Regions from separate parts of the Paenibacillus sp. MZ03-122A genome, predicted to be linked through region 3. Evidence: riboswitches for the same ligand, from Rfam matches in the RefSeq annotation. Region 3 holds a riboswitch; each other region holds the start of a gene.
The links. A riboswitch is a leader RNA that binds a small molecule or an ion and turns the genes downstream of it on or off. The one in region 3 is predicted to bind thiamine pyrophosphate.

Region 1 (3,281 bases), on a different contig from region 3:
CTTCTTCGTCATATTGATGCGGAAGGCTCGTTGCCCCAATCCAAAGCTCGTTATTCTGTTTAGGCACGAGGTAAATATCATCAGCATAAATGGTGTATTCTAATGGGTGATCCTTCAAGGAGACCGCTACCGCTTCGCCCTTGACCGAATAAAGTGGATATTCAAATCCAACCTGCGCCAGTAATTTCATGCTATCCAAGCCTCCAGCAATAATGACCTGATCGCAGGAAAAAAAGCCGCTATCTGTTCGGACACCGCAAACTCGACCATCCTGTATGACCAGTTGCTCTGCCCGTGTACCAGACCATACCGTTGCTCCCAGCACCGTAGCAGCACCTGCATAAGCACGACAAAGCTGGACAGGAGCCACTTGTGTCTCCTTTGAACGATATATTGCTCCGATCGCTTGTTCATCCAAACCTGGAATTCGTCGGGCCAATTCCCTCGCATCCCACCAGATAGGACAATCATCCTCTCGCGTTTTAGCAGCTTTCCAGCGTTTTTGGCCTTCAGTTTCCGTACGGAAAGGGGTCACAAATCCTTCTGTACGGAATTCCACCGAAATACCCGACAAACGCTCCAGATCACAGACAAGCTCAGGGAATGCATCTCGACTTCTGCGAGCAAATCGTGCTAGCTCAGAGTCGGTGAACTCTTCACTTTCCGCTGCCAGCATTCCAACCGCTGCTCCTGAGGCTCCCTCACCCGGGATCAATCGTTCCAGCATGATCGTACTTCTTCCCTCCTTGGCCACATGATAAGCAATGGAACTGCCGATGACACCTCCACCTATGACCAAGCATTCAGCATGTCCTATCGCTCTTGCCTCTGTGTGTATCTTTAGCATTTGTTCCGTGTCTCCTCTCCATAAACCATTCTGCTTTCAGCTTGCCTCTACTCTCGTTTTCTCGCTACAAGCTGTGAACTACAAGATCTGCCATTCGCCTATATTCCATCGCAGCTGCAACGGGCGACTCAGCCTCCCATATACCAGACATCACCGCAATTCCGCTTGCTCCGGCCATATAAAGCTCAGGGATATGGTGCGGTTGTATGCCGCCCAGCGCGATCACCGGAATGTTCGACAGCCTGCAAATATGTTCAAGCTGAGCTAAACCCCGCGGTACAATACCGGGCTTACAATGGGTCTCATATACGTGACCATAAAGTACATAGTCTGCTCCTGCCTGCTCGGCAGTCTGCGCCTCCTCCAAGGAATGCACAGACACTCCACAGCGTGTACTCTTTGAAAGTAGGCTTTTCACATCCACAACAGGTAATCCATTAGCTGGTAGCTGGACGGTTCCAACCAAAGTAAGTAAAGCTACATCCACACGATCATTTACTACAATTTGTTGCAAAGGAACTTCCTGCTCCACCATGCTGCGAGTCAAAGAAAGCAATGCAGAGGCACCATTCTGTTTTAAACGTGCGTGTACATAATGAACATACGGACAAATCATAGCAGCCACTCGGGCGGCTTGTGCAAAAGTGCCCTTTTCCATCGAAATTGCGTGTAATTCGATTTTGTCTTCACCTCACATTGGATTAAAGGATCTAAGCTTAGCAGCCACGTCTACCAGCAGTAATGAAAGGGGATTGTATGTGAATCCGTCTACGGAAGCTCGAACAACTTAAAATGAACGAAACGCAAAAAAACCACTTCCCCAAGGAAGTGGTTTAACGAACGTCCAATAATCGAACGGACCATGATATCCGTATACGTGTATCGTCCCACGCACAAACAAAATAAGATGGTGTTGCCTTGTTTGTACGGCGCTCACTTCCCTACGCTGGCATAACCCAGATCAGGTGCAAAGGGTCCGAAATCCATTTATTCCGTCTCAGCCGCATGGGCGGCTCCCCTAGTGTGACTATTTTATTGTATAAGCTAAAGATAGCTTAGCATATTTTCCTAATTCTGCAAACCCCACTTCGTGTGAAATATGCAGAACTGGATTTAACTGATTTTAGTTAACTTTACTTGACCACTCTTCCACATTCCACGTTTTGGTTACCCAATCCTCGTAAAAGTCCGGTTCGTGAGATACAAGCAATACCGTCCCTTTGTATTCCTTCAAGGCACGTTTCAGCTCATCCTTTGCTTTAACATCCAAGTGGTTGGTAGGCTCATCGAACAATACCCAGTTGCTTTCACGCATTAACAGTTTGCAAAGACGGACTTTAGCCTGTTCTCCACCACTAAGCGCAGATAGCGGACGTGTGATATGCTCATTTTTCAAACCGCAGCGCGCCAAATGCGCTCGTACTTCATGCTGGTTCAAATGCGGAAATTCATTCCACACATCGTCAATCGGTGTAATTTTCTCTGCCTTTACTTCCTGCTCAAAATAAGCGGGCTGCAAAAAATCACCTTGATAGGTTTTTCCACTGATTGGCGGAATTTTTCCCAATATGGTTTTGAGCAATGTCGATTTACCGACACCGTTGTAGCCGACAATTGCAATTTTTTCGCCACGTTCAATCGTCATGGACATCTTAGGCAAAAGGGCATGTGTATAACCAATCTCAAAATCAATACCCTCAAATACCGTCTTTCCGCTTGCACGTGCCTCTTTGAATTGAAAGGTTGGTTTTGCGGCTTCTTCAGGCTTATCAATACGTTCGATCCGATCAAGCTGCTTTTCACGGCTCTTTGCTCGGCCTGAGGTAGAAGCACGCGCTTTATTGCGCTGAATAAAATCTTCCTGTTTCTTTATAAAGTCCTGTTGCTTCTCATAAGCATCAATATGCTGAGCTTTGTTCAGATCCGCCATTTCAAGAAACTTTTCATAGTTAGCTGAATAACGGGTCATCTTGGCAAATTCAAGATGGTAAATAACATTAACGACCTGGTTCATAAACTCAGTATCATGTGAAATAAGGATAAAAGCATAGGGATAATCCTTCAAATAGCGCGTAAGCCATTCAATATGCTCTACATCCAAGTAGTTGGTAGGCTCATCCAGCAGCAGGACATTCGGCTTTTCCAACAGCAACTTAGCAAGAAGCACCTTTGTCCGTTGCCCGCCGCTAAGTGCAGATACATCCCGATCCAGTCCTATGGCCGACAGACCTAGTCCATTCGCCATTTCTTCAACCTTCACATCAATGAGGTAAAAATCCCCCATATCCAGTTGCTCCTGAATTTCACCCATCTGTTCCAGCAACACTTCCAACTCTTCAGGAGAAGCATCCCCCATTTTGTCAGTAATCTGCATCATTTCCTTTTCCAATTCCAACAAAGGAAGAAAAGCGTCTTTTAATACATCACGTACCGT
Region 2 (3,281 bases), on a different contig from region 3:
GTAACGACCTTATCCTTTAAATTGGCTGCATCCCACTGCATAATTTGAGGTGTGACCAGGCCGATGACACCCACTCTGAGCGCATGCTCTTCACCTTTCTCATCCGTTACCGTTTTATCAAGAATTTGATAAGGGGTAAAATAATTTTTAGTAGCTTGCCCCCCCTTATCAACATAAACATTCGCATTTACGTAAGGGAAATCGGCTCCCTTGAGCGATTTTTCCAGAAAATCGAGACCATAGTTGAATTCGTGGTTGCCCACTGTCGCCGCATCATAGCCCATCAAATTCATCATCTTGTAGACCGGATGGACACCGCCTTCTTTCTCAAAGGTTTTGTTGCGGGCCATATAATCGCCTAATGGGTTGCCCTGCAGCAAATCACCGTTATCGAACAGCATACTGTTTCTTGTTTCACTACGTGCCTTCTGGATCAAACTAGCTGTACTAACCAAGCCATATTCGTTGGTTTCTTTGTCCGAATAGTAATCATAGTTCATCAGCGACGCATGAATATCCGTTGTTTCCATGATCCGCAAATTCACTGTAGCGCTATCGCGAGAATTGCTAGCTGCCCAGGTTGGAGCGGCTGAACACACCAGCATGCTACAAGCTACAACGGTTGCTGTAAACCCTTTAAACCAATTTTTACGAAATAACAAAATATACCCCTCCTCATTAAGGTGTATGCCTCATATACATACTTTTGCACATATATGTAAGCCTTGAACCCACCATTTCTATTTTAATCCAACGCCAGACAAAAGAGTAGTCATTCACTTAAATTATTTATGAAAAAATAATTAATTCTCTCAAAAATAAAAAACCAGCAAACCTCCTAAAAAACTCGGAGATTCACTGGTTTATCCATTTATATTCTCATTATTTATTCCACACTTGGCGCTCCGTTTGCTGACCCACATACTCAATGCGAGTCGGATTCACGTCCAGAATGACATAATCGGGATCATCCGGTCCGGAAAACCATTCCTTCAAGGAATCGTTCCACACTTGTTTGCGTAGCCCCTCATCAGCTGTAATCTGGACAGTAGCCTCCACTTCTACGACTTCCTTTGTACCGCCAACTTCATAACCCAGCAGCAGATAAGCATTCGGATTATCCTTTAGCTCATCCACTTTATGCGTTTTGCGATCTGTCGCCAGATGAATGTTCATTCCATCGTTAAAAAGGGCCATATAGCGTACTTTCGGTTTGCCACCCTCTACCGTACCTAACGAGCAAAATTTGTTGTTATCCAAAGCCTTCACAATGGCTTGTTCTAGTTGGCTACGATCCAATGTTTCCGTTTTACCCACAGTACAACAACTCCTTTTCACGAATTAGAATTCTTTACGGCCATGCCATTGGGCACCAGCCCATCTGAACCTACCTGCGCAGCTGTTCTGAAAATAACATGACCCGATCAGATCGGATTGATGCATGCTCATTTTCAGATCAAAGCTCACAGTAAAAGTGTACCCTGTCGTTCGGCAAATGAACCGTCATCTCTTCCTCCATGCTGGACAGACCCGCATTCAAGGCATATAATCGTCGTAGTAAACCCGAATAAATGAACCCATTAAACCATACAATGCCAGGGGTGCTGGAATCGGCCGGCTGAGAGTGTGTCCCAAGACACTGACCCTTACAACCTGATCTGGGTAATGCCAGCGTAGGAATGCTTAAGCAAGATGTGCCTTTTTACATAGGACCATCCCTTACTTTGGTATATACAAGCGCAAGCGTCCCGGAAACTCGGGGCGCTTTTTTTGTTGAAGATTAAGTTGTTGGAAAGATCGCGTCCGGCAGATGTTATTTTTATGAAAATGGGGAACATAAGCTGTCTGATTGGATGGATAACGGGTAATTAAAGGAGAGAACACAACGATGAAGCGCATGAAAATATTAAGCCTGGGACTGATCAGTCTGTGGCTCATGGCCCTGACCCTGACCGCTTGCGGTGGAAGTCCCTCCACATCCCAAGAAGCGGCTCCCGCTACCAACACTCAAACGTCTACTCCGGCAAAGGAGCTCAAAGATGTTAAAGTCGTGCTCGACTGGACACCCAATACGAATCATACGGGACTCTATGTTGCCAAGGACAAAGGATTTTACGAAAAAGCAGGTCTGAATGTCCAAATTATTCAACCTGGTTCAGGCGGAGCCGATCAAATGGTTGCCTCTAATGCTGCACCTTTTGGTATCAGCTACCAAGAAGGCGTCACACAGGCTCGTACGCAAGGCGTGCCGCTTGTATCCATCGCTGCGGTGATTCAGCATAATACCTCAGGCTTCGCAGCCCCGGTAGATCGCGGAATTAAGAGCCCGAAAGATTTTGAAGGTAAAAAATACGGCGGTTGGGGCTCTCCCGTAGAAGAAGCGGTCATGAAATCCATCATGGATTCAGACAAAGGCGATGTGAGCAAAGTGAAGATCGTCAACATGGGCAATGCAGACTATTTTACAGCCGTGAAGCGGGATATCGACTTTGCCTGGATTTTCTACGCATGGACCGGAATCGAAGCCCAGCTTCGAGGTGAGCCATTGGATATGCTGTATGTAAAAGATTATTCCAAAAGCCTCGATTACTATACACCTGTAATTGTGAGCAACGAACAGACAATAAAAAATGATCCAGAACTGGTCAAAGCGTTCATGGACGCTACCGCACAAGGCTATGAATACACTATCGCCCATCCAGAAGAAGCCGCGGACATCTTAAGCAAAGCTGTACCGGAGCTGGATAAAAAACTGGTACTTGCCAGCCAAAAATGGCTGAGCCCGCGTTATCAGGACGATGCCGCGCAATGGGGTGTGCAAAAAGCGGAGGTATGGCAAAACTATTCGGACTGGATGTACGAACGCAAGCTGCTCAGCAAGCCTTTGGAAGTGGATAAAGCCTTCACAAACGACTTCTTGCCCAAGCGCTGATCATTTGTTAAAACGCTAAATAAGACTGAACTAGAGAAGTGAACGAAGTGCCACTACGCAGCCGGATGGTGCTTCCCATCGCTGTTGTACCTAGATTTCTTTTATGAATATCCAGAGGTTGAAATCTGGGTACAATGGCGAACGCTAACGCTTGTACAGCACCATTCCGCCCACTTCGTTCTTTTGCTTGTTTTGCTTTTATAAAAATGCTACAACCTAGCTTTAAAAATAAGGTGCTTTTTAAGGCGGTTGGCAGCGTAGCGGTTCATTTGAATCTGGAGAAGCGCAGCGTTCGCCCTTGCCGTTGGATTCTTACCTTTTAAAATTTATTCAAAGAATCCCACGGCAA
Region 3 (3,281 bases):
TACAATATCGACGGACAATTTCCGGGTCATGTGTGACCATCACAATGGCCGTGCCTGCCGCTCTCAACTGCTCCAACATATCCAGCATGACAAAGGTATTACGCGCATCCTGACCAAAAGTCGGCTCATCCAGCAGCAGCACTTCCGGCTCACGGATCATGGCCGTAGCAATACTCAACCGCCTTTTTTGGCCTAACGAAAGCTGATACGGATGACGCTCGTCCAGCCGCTCCAATCCGAACTGTACGAGCATCCGATCCACCCGCTCCCGGCACTGTTCAGCACTAAACAAGCTCTTGGGTAACGAATACTCTAGTTCCTTTCGTACGGTATGCGCTACGAATTGCAGCTCGGGATTTTGAAATGCAAACCCGATACGCTCTGCCAGTTGTTCCGTACTGCCTGCCTCAATCCCACACACGCTATAACGTCCCTGTGTGCGAAGTAAACGCATCATGGAGAGCAGCAGCGAGCTTTTGCCAGCCCCGTTTTCACCGACCACGCCAATCCAGTCGCCAGGCTTCACCTGCGCATGTTCCACATAAATCACTGGACTTAAACCGCGGAGGCCGCTAAAATGTTCCAGCTCCAGCAAATCAGTCCCCGCACCACTCTGTTGTGTCACTGATTCACTCCAACGTGGCGAAGACGATTCATTCCATACTCCCGGGTACCACACCCCGTACTCAGACAATGCCTGCCGATGCACACGAAATACTTCTTCTGCCCTTCCATCCGCAATGATCTCCCCTTGAGCAGAAAGCACCACAATCCGATCCACATCATGGACGATTTCATTAATTTTATGCTCTACGATCACCAGTGTCTGGTCTACCGAAATATTGCGAATGGTATCCCACACCTGTGTAGTGCCTTCCTCGTCCAACAAAGCCGTCGGCTCATCCAGAAAAAGCACTTCTGGCTCCATAGCCAGCACAGACGCAATCGCCAAACGCTGCTTCATTCCCTGTGACATGTTGCCAATGGGCATGTGTATATCATCCGTCGATAGACCCACCTGTATCAGCCGCTCGCGAATACGGGATTGCATCTGTTCCCGGGGAATCTGATTATTTTCCAACACAAAAGCCAGTTCCTCGTCTGCATATGACATACAGAACTGCGTATCAGGATCTTGAAATACAATACCTGAGACACTTGGGATTACAGCAGCATCGCATTTCATGGGCACTTCTATCGTGCGTGGAATCAGACCGCTTAACACTTGGAGCAGCGTTGATTTACCGCATCCACTCGGTCCCAGTAGCAGCAGCTTTTCCCCCTTGTGGACAGACAAAGACATATTGTGAAAAAGCAGCTCTTGCTCACCGGGAAATTTCAACCGTAGACGGGTGATCGAAGCCACCACATCTTCGGTTGCCCGGCTCATCAATCCAGCCCCTTATAATCTTGTTCCGTTGCAGGTCTCAAACTTCGTGTAACTCCGGTTACCTCCAATGCCTTAGCCAGATAGAACGCGAATACCCCGGCAATCACAATACTGCCAATCATCCGAAATCCAATATACAAAACATAGTTCCAGGTCGATAGCTGATCAATATACCCGTAACTGAAGTCTAAAATCAGAGAAGTGACAGCCGCCCCAGCCGCAGCTAGCGAAGCAACCCACAGGTTTGCGTTCCGATATAGAAAAGCCGCAAAAAACAGCTCCGCTCCCAGGCCTTGCAGTAGGCCATAGTACAAGGTGGACATGCCCCATTCGCTTCCCAAAAAAGCGCTGACCGTTGCCGCTGCCACCTCTGCCAAAATCGCAACACCCGGCTTGCGAATGATGAGATAAGCAAACGTGCCTGCCATAAACCACATGCCATACATCAGTTGCTCAGCGTGTAGACCAAATGGTTTCATCAAGTCATAGGCAGGTCCCCATATTTTGTAGACCAACCCGAACACAACAGATATCACAATCGTGACCAAAATATCAGTCAGCTTCAACCCTTTGGACGCTCTTACAGCAGTATTCATTATTGCGTGCTCCCCTTTTTCCTTATAATTGGCCTCTTGGCCATAAAAAAAGCTTGTCTGGAGCTGAATCTCCAGGCAAGCTTTATGCGCAGTAAAAGGTGAAGCACCATACAAAACATCATTCGTCGATATGCCTTATATAACCAGTAGTCTAAGCTACTACACTGATACCAAGCCAAAGCCAGGGTCAAGGTAAAATGTTAGGACATACATTGAATCTATCGACAACCGCAAAACAAGCGGCATTCCTGTATAGTGTTCTTGGTTTCTCTACGCTGGCATTACCCAGATCAGATTTCACGGTCAGTGGCAAGGGCCACCCTCTCAGCCTGACTTTCTCAAGCTCCCGACAATGCTTTTTTAATTCACTATAATATATACCACATCTATGGCTTTGACAATCCTATAATCCGAAGAAACGTTTGGCTGTCTCCGTCGTCGCGATTTCGATCTCCATCATGCTTCGACCTGTACATTCGGCAACCGTAGCAGCAATATGAGCGAGATACACGGGCTCATTACGCCCTTCTTTGGGCTTCACGGGCAAATTACGCGGGGTCAAAAATGGAGCATCCGTTTCAATCATCAGACGGTCCAAGGGAATATCTCTGACCAGTTCACGCAGATGTTTGCCACGCCGTTCGTCGCAAATCCAGCCGGTGATCCCGATATACAGTCCCATTTCTACATACGTATGCAATTCCTGTTCAGTGCCAGTAAAACAATGCACTACCGCTTTATCCACAAGCCCTTGATACTCCCGAAGCATAGCGACAAGGTCCTCATGTGCATCTCGTTCATGCAGAAATAACGGCATATTCAGCTCACCCGCCAGTTGGATTTGCTCGCCAAACCATCGACGCTGCACATCACGTGGCGAAAAATCACGGTTATAGTCCAATCCGCATTCCCCTATGGATACAACCTGCGGCTGACCCGCCAACTGGCGGAGCTGCTGAATCGTGTCTGCGTTGCAGTCTTTGGCATCATGGGGATGCACGCCAGCTGTCGCATACAGCTTGCCCGGATAACGTGCTGCATACTGAGAAGCCTCCCGACTGCTGCGGACACTGGTCCCGGTAATAATCAGCGGTGAAATCCCTACAGCCGCGGCTCTCTCCACCACCTGTTCCCGATCTGCATGAAACGAACGGTGCATCAAGTTCACACCAATATCAATTAACGGTGTACCCCTTTCCATCTCAATCCCTCCTTCGCAAACTACAATCTCGGATCAATCGGCTCCGATTCCAGAGATAGCGCGGCAAGGACGCATTCATGAATACGATCTACCG

Region 1: another riboswitch for thiamine pyrophosphate. It lies ahead of NLX74_RS09065 (thiamine phosphate synthase); the one in region 3 lies ahead of NLX74_RS18980 (ECF transporter S component).
Region 2: another riboswitch for thiamine pyrophosphate. It lies ahead of NLX74_RS12450 (ABC transporter substrate-binding protein); the one in region 3 lies ahead of NLX74_RS18980 (ECF transporter S component).

The regions. Positions count from the first base shown of each region.
Region 1 is NZ_JANAVI010000003.1:400,402-403,682, reverse strand. Features, by position in the region: gene thiO (glycine oxidase ThiO) at 1-847, opposite strand, end outside; gene NLX74_RS09065 (thiamine phosphate synthase) at 912-1,505, opposite strand; TPP riboswitch at 1,769-1,877, opposite strand; gene NLX74_RS09060 (ABC-F family ATP-binding cassette domain-containing protein) at 1,971-3,281, opposite strand, start outside.
Region 2 is NZ_JANAVI010000005.1:59,643-62,923, reverse strand. Features, by position in the region: gene NLX74_RS12460 (bifunctional 2',3'-cyclic-nucleotide 2'-phosphodiesterase/3'-nucleotidase) at 1-662, opposite strand, end outside; gene NLX74_RS12455 (pyridoxamine 5'-phosphate oxidase family protein) at 883-1,317, opposite strand; TPP riboswitch at 1,588-1,697, shown strand; gene NLX74_RS12450 (ABC transporter substrate-binding protein) at 1,889-2,932, shown strand.
Region 3 is NZ_JANAVI010000009.1:140,632-143,912, reverse strand. Features, by position in the region: gene NLX74_RS18985 (ABC transporter ATP-binding protein) at 1-1,390, opposite strand, end outside; gene NLX74_RS18980 (ECF transporter S component) at 1,390-1,986, opposite strand; TPP riboswitch at 2,236-2,345, opposite strand; gene NLX74_RS18975 (TatD family hydrolase) at 2,390-3,187, opposite strand; gene NLX74_RS18970 (polynucleotide kinase-phosphatase) at 3,208-3,281, opposite strand, start outside.